DNA from 3 places in the Streptomyces sp. NPDC051217 genome. Region 2 is predicted to be linked to each of the others. Evidence: riboswitches for the same ligand, from Rfam matches in the RefSeq annotation. Region 2 holds a riboswitch; each other region holds the start of a gene.
What was found. A riboswitch is a leader RNA that binds a small molecule or an ion and turns the genes downstream of it on or off. The one in region 2 is predicted to bind thiamine pyrophosphate.
Positions count from the first base shown of each region.

Region 1: another riboswitch for thiamine pyrophosphate. It lies ahead of thiO (glycine oxidase ThiO); the one in region 2 lies ahead of thiC (phosphomethylpyrimidine synthase ThiC).
Region 3: another riboswitch for thiamine pyrophosphate. It lies ahead of ACIBBB_RS21895 (thiamine ABC transporter substrate binding subunit); the one in region 2 lies ahead of thiC (phosphomethylpyrimidine synthase ThiC).

Region 1 is NZ_JBITEV010000004.1:116,250-121,356, forward strand. Features, by position in the region: gene ACIBBB_RS11845 (PASTA domain-containing protein) at 1-495, opposite strand, end outside; gene ACIBBB_RS11850 (thiazole synthase) at 661-1,455, opposite strand; gene thiS (sulfur carrier protein ThiS) at 1,461-1,673, opposite strand; gene thiO (glycine oxidase ThiO) at 1,779-3,038, opposite strand; TPP riboswitch at 3,035-3,149, opposite strand; gene ACIBBB_RS11865 (NAD(P)/FAD-dependent oxidoreductase) at 3,313-4,476, shown strand; gene ACIBBB_RS11870 (Rv2175c family DNA-binding protein) at 4,590-4,955, shown strand.
Region 2 is NZ_JBITEV010000013.1:165,286-170,392, forward strand. Features, by position in the region: gene ACIBBB_RS26760 (IclR family transcriptional regulator) at 1-467, shown strand, start outside; gene ACIBBB_RS26765 (SsgA family sporulation/cell division regulator) at 620-1,054, shown strand; gene ACIBBB_RS26770 (YibE/F family protein) at 1,082-2,386, opposite strand; TPP riboswitch at 2,458-2,600, shown strand; gene thiC (phosphomethylpyrimidine synthase ThiC) at 2,595-4,385, shown strand; gene ACIBBB_RS26780 (MFS transporter) at 4,663-5,107, shown strand, end outside.
Region 3 is NZ_JBITEV010000009.1:274,859-279,965, forward strand. Features, by position in the region: gene frr (ribosome recycling factor) at 1-340, shown strand, start outside; gene ACIBBB_RS21885 (phosphatidate cytidylyltransferase) at 340-1,410, shown strand; gene rlmN (23S rRNA (adenine(2503)-C(2))-methyltransferase RlmN) at 1,586-2,698, shown strand; TPP riboswitch at 2,754-2,878, shown strand; gene ACIBBB_RS21895 (thiamine ABC transporter substrate binding subunit) at 2,959-4,053, shown strand; gene ACIBBB_RS21900 (ABC transporter permease) at 4,212-5,107, shown strand, end outside.

The DNA.
Region 1 (5,107 bases), on a different contig from region 2:
GGCCCGTACGAGACCGAAGTCGGCGACCTTCACCCGGCCGTCGTCCCCTATCAGGACGTTCTCCGGCTTGATGTCACGGTGGATGAAGCCGGCCCGGTGCGCGGCGCCCAGCGCGGCCAGCATCGGCTCCAGGATGTCGAGGGCGGCACGCGGCTGGAGGGCGCCGCGCTCGCGCAGGACGTCCCGCAGCGTGCAGCCCTCCACGTACTCCATCGCCAGATACACGTACGCGCCCTCGGCGCCCTGGTCGAAGACGCCCACCACGTTCGGGTGCGCCAGCCGCGCCACGGACTTGGCCTCGCGGATGAAGCGCTCCACGAAGACGGAGTCGGTCGCCAGCGCCGGGTGCATCACCTTCAGGGCCAGGACCCGGTCGAGGCGGGTGTCGACAGCGCGGTAGACCGTGGCCATGCCGCCGACGGCGATGCGCGCGTCGACGCGGTAACGGCCGTCGAGCACCTGCCCGACAAGAGGGTCCTTGACTGTCGTATCCACCCGCCCGAGTCTACGAGCCGCCACCGACACTCCCGCAGCCCCGGGTGAGGCCGGACGCCCCAATGGAGCCGTCTTGTGACAGCACACACACCACATCGCGGCAATCGGCCGACAGCCTTCCGGCCGCCGTCCCTCAGAGCGCCCTCGGACCCCGTCAGAACGCCGTCAGAAGGCCGGCCGCTCCGGGTCCAGCATCGCCAGCCCCTCCTTGGGGGACGAGGCGTCGGCGAAGTGCCGGCGCGGGATGCGGCCCGCGCGGTGCGCCAGCCGGCCCGCCTCGACCGCGTGCCGCATCGCCTCGGCCATCAGGACGGGCTCCTGGGCGCGTGTGACCGCCGACGCCAGCATGACCGCGGCGCAGCCCAGCTCCATGGCGAGCGCCGCGTCCGACGCCGTGCCCGCACCCGCGTCCAGGATGACGGGCACGCGCGCGTGGCCGGTGATCAGCTGGAAGTTGTGCGGGTTACGGATGCCCAGACCCGATCCGATCGGGGAGCCGAGCGGCATGATCGCCGCGCAGCCCACGTCCTCCAGCTTCCTCGCGAGCACGGGATCGTCGTTGGTGTACGGCAGCACGGTGAAGCCGTCGTCCACCAACGTCTCGGCGGCGTCGAGCAGTTCGATCGGGTCGGGCAGCAGTGTCCGTTCGTCGGCCACCACTTCGAGCTTGATCCAGTCGGTGCCCAGCGCCTCACGCGCCAGCCGGGCGGTGAGGACGGCCTCGCCCGCGGTGAAGCAGCCCGCCGTGTTCGGAAGCACCCGGATGCCGAGGCGGTCGAGCACGGACAGCACTGAGCCCTGCACGGTGGGGTCGAGCCGGCGCATGGCGACGGTGGTGAGTTCGGTGCCGGACGCGGTCAGCGACCTTTCCAGTACGTCGAGGCTGGGCGCGCCGCCCGTCCCCATGATGAGCCGGGAGTCGAGGGCGGTGCCGCCGATGACGAGCCTGTCGTCGGACATCTGGTTCAGCCTCCCTGGACAGCGGTGAGGACTTCGACGCGGTCGCCGTCGGACAGGGTGGTGGCCGACCAGCGCCCGCGCGGGACGACGGTCTCGTTGAGCGCGGCGGCGACGCCCGACGGGGCGGGGGTGAGGGTCGCGACGAGGACGTCGAGGGTGACGGGGCCGGCGAGGACGCGGGCCTCTCCGTTCACCGAGACGGTCACGGAGGGGTTCACGGGCGGATCGGCGGAGGGATCGACGCACGGATCAGTGTGCGGGTTCACCGACGGATTCACGGACGGATTCACGGTGTCTGTCATGCGTGCTGCTCCTGACCTACGTCAGACGGCGGGGGAGAGGCCCGGCGAGGGGCGGGGCGCGAAGGCGGGCGAGAAGCGGTCCGGTGTGAAGGGTCGTGCGTCGTCGGGGAGTTCGCCCGTCGTGAGCACGGTGGCCATCACCTGGCCCGTGACGGGCGTCAGGAGCACCCCGTTGCGGTGGTGCCCGGTGGCCAGATGCAGGCCCGGCAGGGCGGTCGGCCCGAGCAGGGGGGCATTGTCCGGTGACGTCGGCCGCAGCCCGGCGCGGGTCTCGGTGAGCGGCAGTTCGGTGATGCCGGGGAGCAGTTCATGGGCGTCGCGCAGGAGTTCGTACACCCCGCCCGCCGTCACCGTCGTGTCCCAGCCGAGCTCCTCGCTCGTGGCGCCCACGACCAATTCGCCGTTCTCGCGGGGCACCAGATAGATGTGGCTGCCGCGGACCTCGGCCCGCAGTGTCCGGGACAGGAACGGCGCGTACGGGCGCGGCACCGTCAGCCGCAGGACCTGGCCCTTGACGGGCCGTACCGGCGGCAGGACGTCGTCCGGCACTCCGGCGAGCCGTCCGCTGAGGCTGCCACCGGCGATGACGACCTGCTCGGCGTCGAGATCGGCGCCGCCGCCGACGGTGACTCCGGCGGCCCGGTCCCGAACCACCCGCAGCCTCTCGGCCCAGGCCCGGTGGAAGACCACCCCGGCCCGCTCGCAGGCCGTCACGAGGGCCGCCGCGAGCCTGCGCGGGTCGATCTGGTGGTCGCCGTCGGCCCGCAGGCCGCCGCGTACGCCCGGAGCGAGCATCGGCTCCAGCCGCCGGCACTCGCGTCCGGTGAGCCATTCGGACTCCAGACCCGACCTCTTTTGGAGGGCGTGGAGTTCACGCAGTCGCGCGCGGTCGTCGGTGTCGAGAGCGACCGCGAGCGTGCCGCAGGCGCGGTAGCCGGTGTCCTGGCCGGTGGCGGACTCCAGCTCGGCGACGAAGTCGGGATAGAGCCGCGCCGAGGCGATGTTCAGTCCCAGCAGGGTCTGCTCGCCGTGGTCGAGTTCGCTGACGGGGGCGAGCATCCCGGCGGCGACCTGGGCGGCCCCGCCGCCCGGCTCGGGATCGACGACGGTGACGCGGAGCCCGCGCTGCGCCGTGCGCCAGGCGGTGACGAGGCCGATGACGCCGCCCCCGACGACCAGGACGTCGGTGTGCCGGGGACCTGGGCCGGCGGACGGGTCCGGAGACCTGCCCGGAGACGGCTCCGGACCGGATTCCCCCAACGGAACGTGAGATGAGCGCATGGGCGTCCAGCTCCTCCCTTCGCCGGCATGACCCGGATCAGGTTCGTACGGTCGGAGGCCGCGTCAGCCTCCCTCTCAGCCCGGTGCGTACGGGCTCCCGCGAGGTGTGAAGTCTCTTGTTCGCTACTGCCGATAAGTGCTTCCGGGTCAGGGTAACCCCCGGTCGCCGTGCCCTGTAAGGGAGTCGTCGTCCCGGCCGGGTCCTTAAGGTGATCAGGTGAACGAGCAGCGGAAGCAGGCGGACGGGCGGCGCACCGTCATCGTCGGCGCGGGCATGGCGGGTGTGCAGACCGCCGTCGCACTGCGCGAACTGGGGTACGGCGGCCCCGTCACCCTCGTCGGAGCCGAGCCCCACCAGCCCTACGACAGGCCCCCACTCTCCAAAGCCGTCCTCCTTGGGACGGCGGAGGGTTCGGCTTTCGACGTGGACTTCGACGCGCTCTCCCTGGAGCTGCGGCTCGGGCTCGAAGTGACCGGCGTGCGCCCCGAGGACCACGAGGTGGACACGGAGGCGGGGCCGGTCCCGTACGACGTACTGGTCCTCGCCACCGGCGCCGAACCGGTCACGCTCCCCGGCGCGAAGGACGTGCCCGGTGTCCATCTGCTGCGCACCCTGGACGACGCCGCGCGGCTGCGCCCCATCCTGGACCGCGGGAACCAGATCGTCGTGGTCGGCGCGGGCTGGATCGGCGCCGAGTTCACCACCGCCGCCAGGGAGGCCGACTGCGCGGTCACCGTCGTGGAGGCCGCGGACCGTCCGCTCGCCGGCGCACTGCCGGCCGAGGTCGCCACTCCGATGGAGGACTGGTACGCGGAGAGCGGCGCGGAACTCCTCACCAACGCGCGCGTGGCGGGCGTCCGGCCCGGCACGGTGTTCCTCGCCGACGGCCGCGAACTGGCGGCGGACGCGGTCGTCGTGGGCATCGGCGCCAGACCCGCCACGGGCTGGCTGGCGGGTTCCGGCATCGTGACCGGCCCCGAGGGTGCCGTCACCGCCGATGACCGGCTGCGTACCTCACGGGCCGACGTGTACGCGGTCGGGGACTGCGCCTCTTTCCCCTCGGCCCGCTACGGCGAGCGGCTGCTGGTGCACCACTGGGACAACGCGCTCCAGGGGCCGCGCACGGTCGCCGCCGACATCGTGGGGGAGGCCCACGAGCCGTACGACCCCGTGCCGTACTTCTGGTCCGAACAGTTCGGCCGCTTCGTGCAGTACGCGGGCCACCACGCGCGGGCCGACACGCTGCTGTGGCGCGGCGACCCGGCGACCGCCGCCTGGTCGGTCCTGTGGCTGCGCGAGGGGGCGCTGGTGGCGCTGATGACCGTCGGCCGGCCGCGTGATCTGGCGCAGGGCCGCAAGCTCGTCGCGTCGGGCGCGCGGATCGACACCGAGTGGGCGGCCGACCCCGCCGTACCGCTGAAATCGACCGTTCTCTGACCTCTGCCGATCCCGCCCCCGCGCTGTCGTCCCCCGGCCGACGCGGTGCCCGGCGACCCGTTCGGTGCCCGGCTCGGCTTCCGACTGTCAGTCCGGGATGGCAGGCTTGTCCTGTGACTGAGATTGACGCAAAGATCGATGCTCTCGTCCCTGCCTGGCTTCACCTGCCCGATATCGCCGAGATGCTGGATATCGAGGTGACGCGTGTGCGTCAGCTGGTGAAGGAAGGCACGCTGATCGCCGTGCGCCGCGGGGAGAACCGCGCGCTTCAGGTGCCGGCCGCCTTCATCGACGGCAACAAGGTCGTCAAGGGCCTCGCCGGGACCTTGACGCTCCTGAGGGACGACAGCTTCACCGACGAAGAGATGCTTGAGTGGCTCTTCACTCCCGACCCGTCCCTGCCGGGCACGCCCGCGCAGGCCCTCAGCGAGAATCGCGGTACGGAGGTGAAGCGCCGCGCTCAGGCGCTCGCCGTCTGACGACACCACCACCGGCCGTACGCGGGGCGGGGCGCTCCGCCCCGCGTACGGCCGGCCCAGAGAACCGATCCGACAGACATTGATCCGCCAGACATTGATCCGAGCACGGCCGTCCGGGGACGCCGATCTGGGCCGTCCGAGGACACCGATCC
Region 2 (5,107 bases):
TCGGGGCGCCGGTGTACTTCGCGATCTACCGCGAGGGCGAGATCGAGATCGTCGCGGTGGCCGACAGCCCCGCGGCGCCCGCCGTCGCCGAGTGGGCCGCCTTCCGCGAGACCGCGCACGCGCACGCGATCGGCCAGTGTCTGCTGAGCCAGCTCGACGAGGAGGCCCGCCGGGACCATCTGGACCGGTATCCCGTGGGCCCGCTCACCCCCTACTCCGTCGCCGACCGGCGCACACTGCTCGCGCGCCTCGGCGCCATGAGGCGTACGGGACCGGTGCTGGAGCGCCAGGAGTACGCGCTCGGCCAGGTCTGCGCCGCCGTACCGATCAGGGCAGGGGCGACGGTCGCGACCCTCGCGACGTCCGTGCCGCTGCATCAGGAGGAAAGACTGCTTCCCGCTGTCGAACTGCTATGCAAAGAGATCGGAAGCATGATCGGCTCGCTGGAATTCTCTATCAGTATCTGAAATATCACTCCTTGTGATCCGTTACAGCGTGCTGGACGATTAAGAAGAGGATCAAGGGGCATCAATACCGGACGTTTCACCCCTGAAACCCCCGAAATCTCTCTGAATTTCTTACTCTCCGTAACTTTCCGTCTTCCACTGCGGGGTACATGATGCGCGAGTTGGTTCAGGCCGAAGTCCTGATGAGTTTCCTTGTCTCCGAAGAGCTCTCATTCCGAATTCCGGTGGAACTCCGTTACGAGACGACGGACCCCTACGCGGTGCGGATGACGTTCCATCTGCCCGGCGACGCCCCGGTCACCTGGGCCTTCGGCCGTGAGCTGCTGATCGACGGCATCAACGAGCCCAGCGGCGACGGCGACGTGTACATCTCGCCGACCGAGCCCGAAGAGCTCTCCGACGTCCACATCAGGCTCCAGGTCGGCGCGGAGCACGCGCTGTTCCGGGCCAGCGCCCCGCCGCTGGTGGCCTTCCTCGACCGTACGGACCGGCTGGTCCCGCTCGGCCAGGAGATGGCGCTCGGGGACTTCGAGACCGACCTGGAGGAGACGCTCGGCCGCATCCTCGCCGAGGAGAACGCGGGCTGAGCGCCGCCCCCGCGGGCGCCGTCGCGGCTACGCCTTGCGGCGCCGTCCACCGCGGCCACCACCGCGCGGCGCCGACGATCCCGGCCGGTCGGCCGAGACCACCAGCGCCGCCAGTGCCGTGGTCACCGGGACCGACGCGACCAGACCGATCGACCCCACCAGGGTCCGTACGATCTCCTCGGCCACCAGCTCGCTGTTGGCCACCGTCCCCACGCTCGACTCCGCGATCGAGAAGAGCAGCAGCAGCGGCAGCGCCGCGCCCGCGTAGGCCAGTACGAGCGTGTTGACCACCGACGCGATGTGGTCGCGTCCGATCCGGATACCCGCACGGTAGAGCGCGCGGGGCCCCATGTCGGGGTCCGCCTGACGCAGCTCCCACACCGCCGACGTCTGGGTGACCGTCACATCGTCCAGCACACCCAGCGATCCGATGATCACGCCGGCCAGCAGCAGACCGCTCATGTCGATCTCCGGGAACAGCCCGTGGATCAGCCCGGTGTTGTCGTCCGTGTTGCCCGTCAGGCTCGCCCAGCCGATGAACAGCGAGCCCAGCAGCCCGATCAGCAGCAGGGAGATCAGGGTGCCGAGCACGGCGACGGACGTACGGGCCGTGAGGCCGTGGCACAGATACAGCGCGATCAGCATGATCGCGCTCGCGCCGACGACCGCCACGATGAGCGGGTTCGAGCCCTGGAGAATCGCCGGCAGGATGAAGAGCGTCAGTACGGCGAACGAGATGACGAGCGCGACCAGTGCCATCAGCCCGCGCAGCCGCCCCACCACGATCACCGCGAGCGCGAAGATCCCGGCCAGCAGCGCCATCGGCACCGTGCGGTCCACGTCCGTGACCGAGTACTGGAGATCCTTCGGCGCGTCCGGCGCGTAGGCCACCACGACGTCCTGATTCACGTGAAACTGCCGCGGCGCGTCCGGCTGGACGACCTCGACGAACCTGCGCCCCTTGTCCTTGCCGCTCTTCACCTCCACCGTCGCCTTCTCGCAGTCCCCGTTCTGCGCGCGCTCCGCCTCCCGCCCCTGCGGCGTCGACGTATCGCCCGTCGACGGGACTTGAGCGGCGTTCACGTCACTGCAGTCGACCTGCTCGATCTTCACCACCTGGCCCTGCTGGGTCTGCCGGTCGAAGCCGACACCGGTGCGTTCGTGGGCCGGGGTGCCGCCGGGCCAGAGCACGATCAGACCGACAACGACGGCCGTCGCGAAGGGAATCAGCACCGCGGCGATGACCTTGCGCAGGTGTCTGGAGACCGGCGCGGCCGGCCCATGACTGTGCGAGTGGCCGTGCGGATCGGGTGTCTGCGGGGATGGGGTCACCGACCGATCATCGCAAGAACGGTGTAGGCCCTCTGTTCAGCACGCCCGATAGCGCGTTAGCGTGGTGGTGCCTTTACACACGCGGGAGCTCGGAGCACCGGGCTGAGAGGACGCTGACTGTGGAGTTCCGGGGTCTCCCCGGATCCCTGAGCTGCGTCGACCGCCGAACCTGTTACCGGGTAATGCCGGCGTAGGGAGTAGGTCTCATATGACCGTTCAGGACACACGCACGTCTGCCTCCAACGGCTCCGAGGGCTCGGAGCCCTCGGAGGGCTCCAGGGCCATCGGCTGGCACAAGGGATACGTCGAGGGCTCACGCCCCGATCTCCGGGTGCCGGTCCGTCAGGTGCATCTCACCAACGGCGACGACGTGACGCTGTACGACACGTCGGGGCCGTACACCGACCCCACCGTCGAAACCGACGTACGGCGCGGGCTCGCACCGCTCCGGGAGAACTGGATCATCGGCCGGGGCGACACCGAGGAGTACGCGGGCCGCCCCGTCCGCCCCGAGGACGACGGGCTCAAGCACACCTCGCCGCGCGGTGGACTCCGCAATCTCGACGCGGTCTTCCCCGGCCGCCCGCGCCAGCCGCGCCGGGGCCGCGACGGGCAGGCGGTGACCCAGCTCGCGTACGCCCGGCGCGGCGACATCACCCCGGAGATGGAGTACGTCGCCATCAGGGAGAACGTCGCGCCCGAGGTCGTACGGGACGAGATCGCGGCCGGCCGCGCCGTACTGCCGGCCAACGTCAACCATCCCGAGATCGAACCGATGATCATCGGCAAGCGGTTCCTCGTGAAGGTCAACGCCAACATCGGCAACTCCGCGGTCACTTCCTCCATCGAGGAGGAGGTGGACAAGATGACCTGGGCCACCAAGTGGGGCGCCGACACGGTCATGGACCTCTCCACCGGCCGCAACATCCACACCACCCGCGAGTGGGTGCTGCGCAACTCCCCCGTCCCCATCGGCACCGTGCCGCTCTACCAGGCGCTGGAGAAGGTCGACGGCAAGGCCGAGGAGCTGACCTGGGAGATCTACAAGGACACGGTCGTCGAACAGGCCGAGCAGGGCGTCGACTACATGACCGTCCACGCGGGCGTGCTGCTGCGGTACGTGCCGCTGACGGCCCGCCGCAAGACCGGCATCGTCTCGCGCGGCGGCTCGATCATGGCGGCCTGGTGCCTGGCGCACCACAAGGAGTCGTTCCTTTACGAGAACTTCGAGGAGCTGTGCTCCATCCTCGCCTCGTACGACGTGACGTACTCCCTCGGCGACGGGCTGCGCCCCGGGTCGATCGCCGACGCCAACGACGAGGCCCAGTTCGCCGAGTTGCGGACGCTGGGCGAGCTGAACACCATCGCCAAGCGGCACAACGTACAGACCATGATCGAGGGTCCGGGCCATGTCCCGATGCACAAGATCAAGGAGAACATCGACCTCCAGCAGGAGATCTGCGAGGAGGCGCCGTTCTACACGCTCGGCCCGCTGACGACGGACGTCGCCCCGGCGTACGACCACATCACCTCCGGCATCGGCGCGGCGATGATCGCCTGGTGGGGTACGGCGATGCTCTGCTACGTGACCCCCAAGGAGCACCTGGGCCTGCCCAACCGCGACGACGTGAAGACCGGTGTCATCACGTACAAGATCGCGGCGCACGCGGCGGATCTGGCCAAGGGGCATCCGGGGGCGCAGGAGTGGGACGACGCGCTGTCGGACGCGCGGTTCGAGTTCCGCTGGGAGGACCAGTTCAATCTGGCGCTCGACCCGGACACGGCAAGGGAGTTCCACGACGAGACGCTGCCCGCCGAGCCGGCGAAGACCGCGCACTTCTGCTCGATGTGCGGACCCAAGTTCTGTTCGATGCGGATCTCGCACGACATCAGGCGCGACCACGGAGGTTCGCAGGACGAGATCGAGGCGGGCATGGCGGCCAAGTCGAAGGAGTTCGCGGCGAGCGGCAACCGGGTCTATCTGCCGCTGGCGGAGTGACCGGCGGCGCCTGACGACGGATGCCCCCGACCGGAAGACCGGTCGGGGGCATCCGTGTCTCCGTGTCTCCGTATGTCCGGGGCCCGCGGAACTCGGTGCTCCGGCTCCGTAGGTCGTAGCCGGGACTCCCACCAAAGTGGTGGTTGAGGCCGCGAAAGGTGGGGATGGGCCGGAATCCCTTGTACCGGGCAGTGGCGAACGTATCGGATGAGTCCTGTAGACGGCAGGCGGCAGAGCGCATCACCGACATCCCCAGCGTTCCGAGGGACAGACCTGCATGGCCACAGAAGCCGGCACCGGACAAGCGACACCCGACTCGACACCGAACCCCGTCCCACCGGCGAAGTCACCGGCATCAGCGCAGGCACCGGCCTCGGCACTGCCGCCGCACTCCGGACTCCTGCTCGGGATCCTGTCGTTGGCCGCCTTCATGGCCGGGCTCGATCTCTTCATCGTCAACGTCGGCTTCGACGCCATCGGCCGTGAATTCGACGGCGCCTCCCTCGCGGACCTCTCGTGGGTCCTCAACGCCTACGCCATCGTCTTCGCCGCACTCCTGGTGCCCCTGGGCCGCCTCTCCGACCGCTACGGCCGCAAGGCCGGATTCCTGCTCGGCGTCGCCCTGTTCACCGCGGCGTCCGCGGCCTGCGCCGTATCGACATCGCTGTGGCAGCTCGTCCTCTTCCGGGTGCTCCAGGCGGTCGGCGCCGCGGCGCTGACGC
Region 3 (5,107 bases), on a different contig from region 2:
CGCGCTGCGCAACATCGAGCAGGCCATCCGCGACTCCGACCTCGGAGTGAACCCCAGCAACGACGGAAACATCATCCGCGTGGTGTTCCCCGAGCTTACGCAGGACCGCCGCAAGGAGTACATCAAGGTCGCCAAGACCAAGGCGGAGGACTCCAAGATCTCGATCCGCTCCGTGCGCCGCAAGGCCAAGGAGACGATCGACAAGCTGATCAAGGACGGCGAGGTCGGCGAGGACGAAGGCCGCCGCGCGGAGAAAGAGCTCGACGACACCACGGCGAAGTATGTCGCCCAGGTTGACGAGCTGCTCAAGCACAAGGAAGCCGAGCTGCTCGAGGTCTGATGAACGACTCTTCCTGGGGGGCCCCGCCGACTGCCGGTTACTGGGGACCGCCTGACCAGGGGGCTGCCCCGGCGGGTCCCGCATACGATGAGCTTGACGCACAGCAGACTCGGCCCATGCCCATCGTGCCCGACGTACCCGCGAGCGGCGGGTTCCAGGATGACGACCGGGGGGCTGCTCGGCCGGGCGGCCCCCTGTTCCGTGACGAAACGCCGCAGGAGCCCATGTCCGCCCCTCCGCCACCCCCGCCGAAGAAGCGGGCAGGCCGTGACCTCAGGGCGGCCATAGGTGTCGGTGTGGGACTCGGCGCGGTGATCGTGGCGTCCCTCTTCATCGTGAAGGCCGTCTTCATCGGCGTCATAGTGGTCGCCGTCGTCGTCGGGCTGTGGGAGTTGACCTCCCGGCTCGACGAGAAGAAGGCCATCAAGGCGCCCCTCGTTCCGCTCGCGGTCGGTGGCGCGGCGATGGTGGTCGCCGGGTACGTACGGGGCGCGGAAGGCGCCTGGGTCGCCACGGCGCTCACCGCGCTCGCCGTGCTCGCCTGGCGCATGACGGAGCCGCCCGAGGGCTATCTCAAGGACGTGACCGCGGGCGTTTTCGCGGCGTTCTACGTGCCCTTCCTGGCGACCTTCGTCGCGATGATGCTCAAGGCGGACGACGGCGCGCAGCGCGTGCTGACGTTCCTGGTTCTGACCATCGTCAGCGACACCGGTGCGTACGCGATCGGCTGGCGCTTCGGAAGCCACAAGCTGGCGCCGCGCATCAGCCCCGGCAAGACCCGCGAGGGCCTGTTGGGCGCCGTGGGGTTCGCCATGGCGGCCGGTGCGCTGTGCATGCAGTTCCTCATCGAGGACGGCACCTGGTGGCAGGGGCTGCTGCTCGGTCTCGCCGTGGCCGCCAGTGCCACGCTCGGGGACCTGGGCGAGTCGATGATCAAGCGGGACCTCGGGATCAAGGACATGGGCACGCTGCTGCCCGGTCACGGCGGCATCATGGACCGCCTCGACTCGCTTCTGCCGACGGCCCCGGTGGTGTGGCTGCTGTTGGTGGTCTTCGTCGGCTCGGGCTGAGTCGTATCCCTACCGGTTACCCTGGTAAGGCCCGCCGTCCTGGACGGCGGGCCTTACTGCGCTCCGCGGTCGCGGAGCCCGTCACATGAGGTCTCCTGGCACCGGCAGTGTGCCCACGTCTCTCCCGCAGCCGGCGGGGAACACCGGCCTCGTCGTACCGAGGAGAAAACAGCTCATGGCACCGCCCAATCCCGGAGAGCTCACGTTCGTCGCGCCCCGTGGCGCCAAGAAGCCGCCGAGGCACCTCGCCGACCTCACGCCGGAAGAACGTCGCGAGGCCGTCGCGGCGCTCGGTGAGAAGGCGTTCCGTGCCAAGCAGTTGTCGCAGCACTACTTCGCGCGGTTCGCGAACGACCCCGCCGAGTGGACGGACATCCCGGCCGCCGCGCGCCAGAAGTTCGCCACGGAGCTGCTGCCCGACCTGATGTCCGTGGTGCGGCATATCTCCTGCGACGACGACACCACCCGTAAGACGCTGTGGCGGCTGCACGACGGCACGCTGGTCGAGTCCGTCCTGATGCGTTACCCGGACCGGGTCACCATGTGCATCTCCTCGCAGGCGGGCTGCGGCATGAACTGCCCGTTCTGCGCGACGGGGCAGGCGGGCCTCGACCGCAACCTGTCCACGGCGGAGATCGTGCACCAGATCGTGGACGGCATGCGCGCGCTGCGCGACGGCGAGGTCCCCGGCGGGCCCGCCCGGCTGTCCAACATCGTCTTCATGGGTATGGGCGAACCACTCGCCAACTACCGCCGCGTCGTCGGGGCGATCCGCCGGCTGACCGACCCCGAGCCGGACGGCATCGGTCTCTCGCAACGGGGCATCACCGTTTCGACGGTGGGCCTGGTGCCCGCGATGCTGCGCTTCGCCGACGAGGGCTTCAAGTGCCGCCTCGCCGTCTCGCTGCACGCGCCCGACGATGAACTGCGCGACACCCTCGTGCCGGTCAACACCCGTTGGAAGGTGCGGGAGGTGCTCGACGCAGCCTGGGAGTACGCGGAGAAGTCGGGCCGCCGCATCTCCGTCGAGTACGCCATGATCCGCGACATCAACGACCAGGCGTGGCGGGGCGATCTGCTGGGGCGGCTGCTCAAAGGGAAGCGGGTACACGTCAATCTGATCCCGCTCAACCCGACGCCCGGGTCCAAGTGGACGGCCTCCCGCCCCGAGGACGAGAAGGCCTTTGTCGAGGCCGTCGCGTCCCACGGGGTGCCCGTAACGGTGCGCGACACCCGCGGCCAGGAGATCGACGGGGCATGCGGTCAGCTGGCGGCGACGGAGCGCTGAGTGCGGCGTAGGGGCCCCGTTGAGGTCCATGTACTCTGGGGTTCGAACGAATTACATATTCCGACAGGGGAGCGCCACAGCGCTGAGAGTGCGGCAGAGGCTCGGGAAGAGCCTCACGATCGCAGACCCTCTGAACCTCGCCCAGGTCATTCTGGGTAGGAAGTTCGGTCATCACTCATGCTGTTGCGCCCTGCCCTGTTCCGGTCCGCCGGTGCGGGGCAGGGCCGCGTCTTCTCCTGGACACCCCAGGAGGAATTCAGTTGCGTACCACGAAGAAGATGGCGGTCGGCGCCGTCGCCGCGGCGCTGGGAGTCTCCGCGCTCGCCGCGTGCGGCGGCGGGTCCGAGGACGCCGGGTCGTCGGACGGGGCGAAGTCCAAGAGCGTGACGCTCGTCGCCCACGACTCTTTCGCGGCCTCGGACTCCGTACTGAAGGAGTTCACCGAGCAGACGGGCTACACCGTCAAGGTGCTGAAGAGCGGCGAGGCCGGCGAGGCGCTCAACAAGGAGATCCTCACGAAGGGTTCCCCACAGGGCGATGTCTTCTTCGGCGTCGACAACACGCTCCTCTCGCGCGCTCTCGACAACGGCCTGTTCACGCCGTACGAGGCGAAGGGTCTCGACCAGGTCCGCGCCGACGTGCGGCTCGACGACGCCGAGCACCGTGTCACCCCTGTCGACACCGGCGACATCTGCGTCAACTACGACAAGAAGTACTTCACGGACAAGAAGCTGGCGCCGCCGGAGTCCTTCGCCGACCTGACGAAGCCCGCCTACAAGAACCTTCTCGTCGTCGAGAACGCCGGGCAGTCCTCACCGGGGCTCGGCTTCCTCCTCGGTACCGTCGCCGCGTACGGGGACGACGGCTGGCAGGACTACTGGAAGCAGCTCAAGGCCAACGGCGTCCAGGTCGTCGACAGCTGGGAGCAGGCCTACAACGAGGACTTCTCCGGCTCGGCCGGCGGCAAGAAGGCGAAGGCGGAGCGCCCGCTCGTCGTCTCGTACGCGTCGAGCCCGCCCGTCGAGGTCCTGTACGCCGAACCGCAGCCCCAGGAGGCGCCGACCGGCGTCGCCACGGGGACCTGCTTCCGCCAGATCGAGTTCGCCGGTCTGCTCCAGGGGGCGAAGAACGAGGGGGGCGGCAAGGCACTGCTGGACTTCCTGGTGAGCAAGACCTTCCAGGAGGACATGCCGCTCAACATGTTCGTGAATCCGGTCGTCGACGGTGCGAAGCTGCCGGCGCTCTTCACCGACCACGGCGCCGTCGTCGATATGCCGCAGACCATGGACCCGGAGAAGATAGCCAAGAACCGTGACGAGTGGATCCAGTCGTGGTCCTCACTCGTCGTCAAGTAGGCGCGGACGCCGCCCGGAAGGGCGAGCGGAGCACGCGTACGGCTACGGGGCCGGTAGTCGGGAAGTCAGCTCGGCGGCCGGGCCGAGGACGGGGCCGGGACGCCGGCGCCGCGGTGCGTGCCGCGCGGCGCCGGGGGAGCGCCGTACGGCTCTGCCTCATGGCCGTGCCCGTCGCGTTCTTCGCGGTCTTCTTCGCCTACCCCGTCGTCGCGATCGTCGGCCGGGGGCTGAAGGCGGACGGCTCCTGGCACTGGGGCAGGTTCGGCGACGTGCTGGGCCGGCCCGACATCGGGCAGGTGCTCTGGTTCACGACGTGGCAGGCCGCGGTCTCCACCGCGCTCACCCTGCTGATCGCGCTTCCCGGTGCGTACGTCTTCGCGCGCTTCGAGTTCCCCGGCAAACAGCTTCTGCGCGCCGTCGTGACGGTGCCGTTCGTCCTGCCGACCGTTGTTGTCGGTACGGCGTTCCTCGCGCTGCTGGGGCGCGGCGGGCTGCTCGACGAACTGTGGGGCGTGCGGGCGGACACGACGGTGTGGGCGATCCTCCTCGCGCATGTGTTCTTCAACTACGCGGTGGTCGTCCGCACCGTGGGCGGCCTCTGGGCGCAGCTGGATCCCCGTCAGGAGGAGGCCGCGCGGGTGCTCGGTGCCGGGCGGCTCGTGGCATGGTGGCGGATCACGCTGCCCGCACTGGGCCCCGCCGTCGCCGCCGCGGCGCTGATGGTGTTCCTCTTCACCTTCACTTCCTTCGGCATCGTCCAGATCCTGGGCGGTCCGGCCTACTCCACCCTGGAGGTGGAGATCTACCGGCAGACCGCGCAGCTGCTCGATCTGCCCACCGCCGCCGTTCTGACGATGGTGCAGTTCGCCGCCGTCGGCGCGATTCTGGCCCTGCACGCCTGGACCGTACGGAGGCGGGAGACCACCCTGAAACTGGTCGATCCCGCGCAGACGGTGCGCAGGCCGCGGGGAGTCGGCCAGTGGGCGCTGCTCGCCGGCGTGCTCGGCACCGTCCTCCTTCTGATCCTGCTGCCTCTCGGCGTGCTGATCGAGCG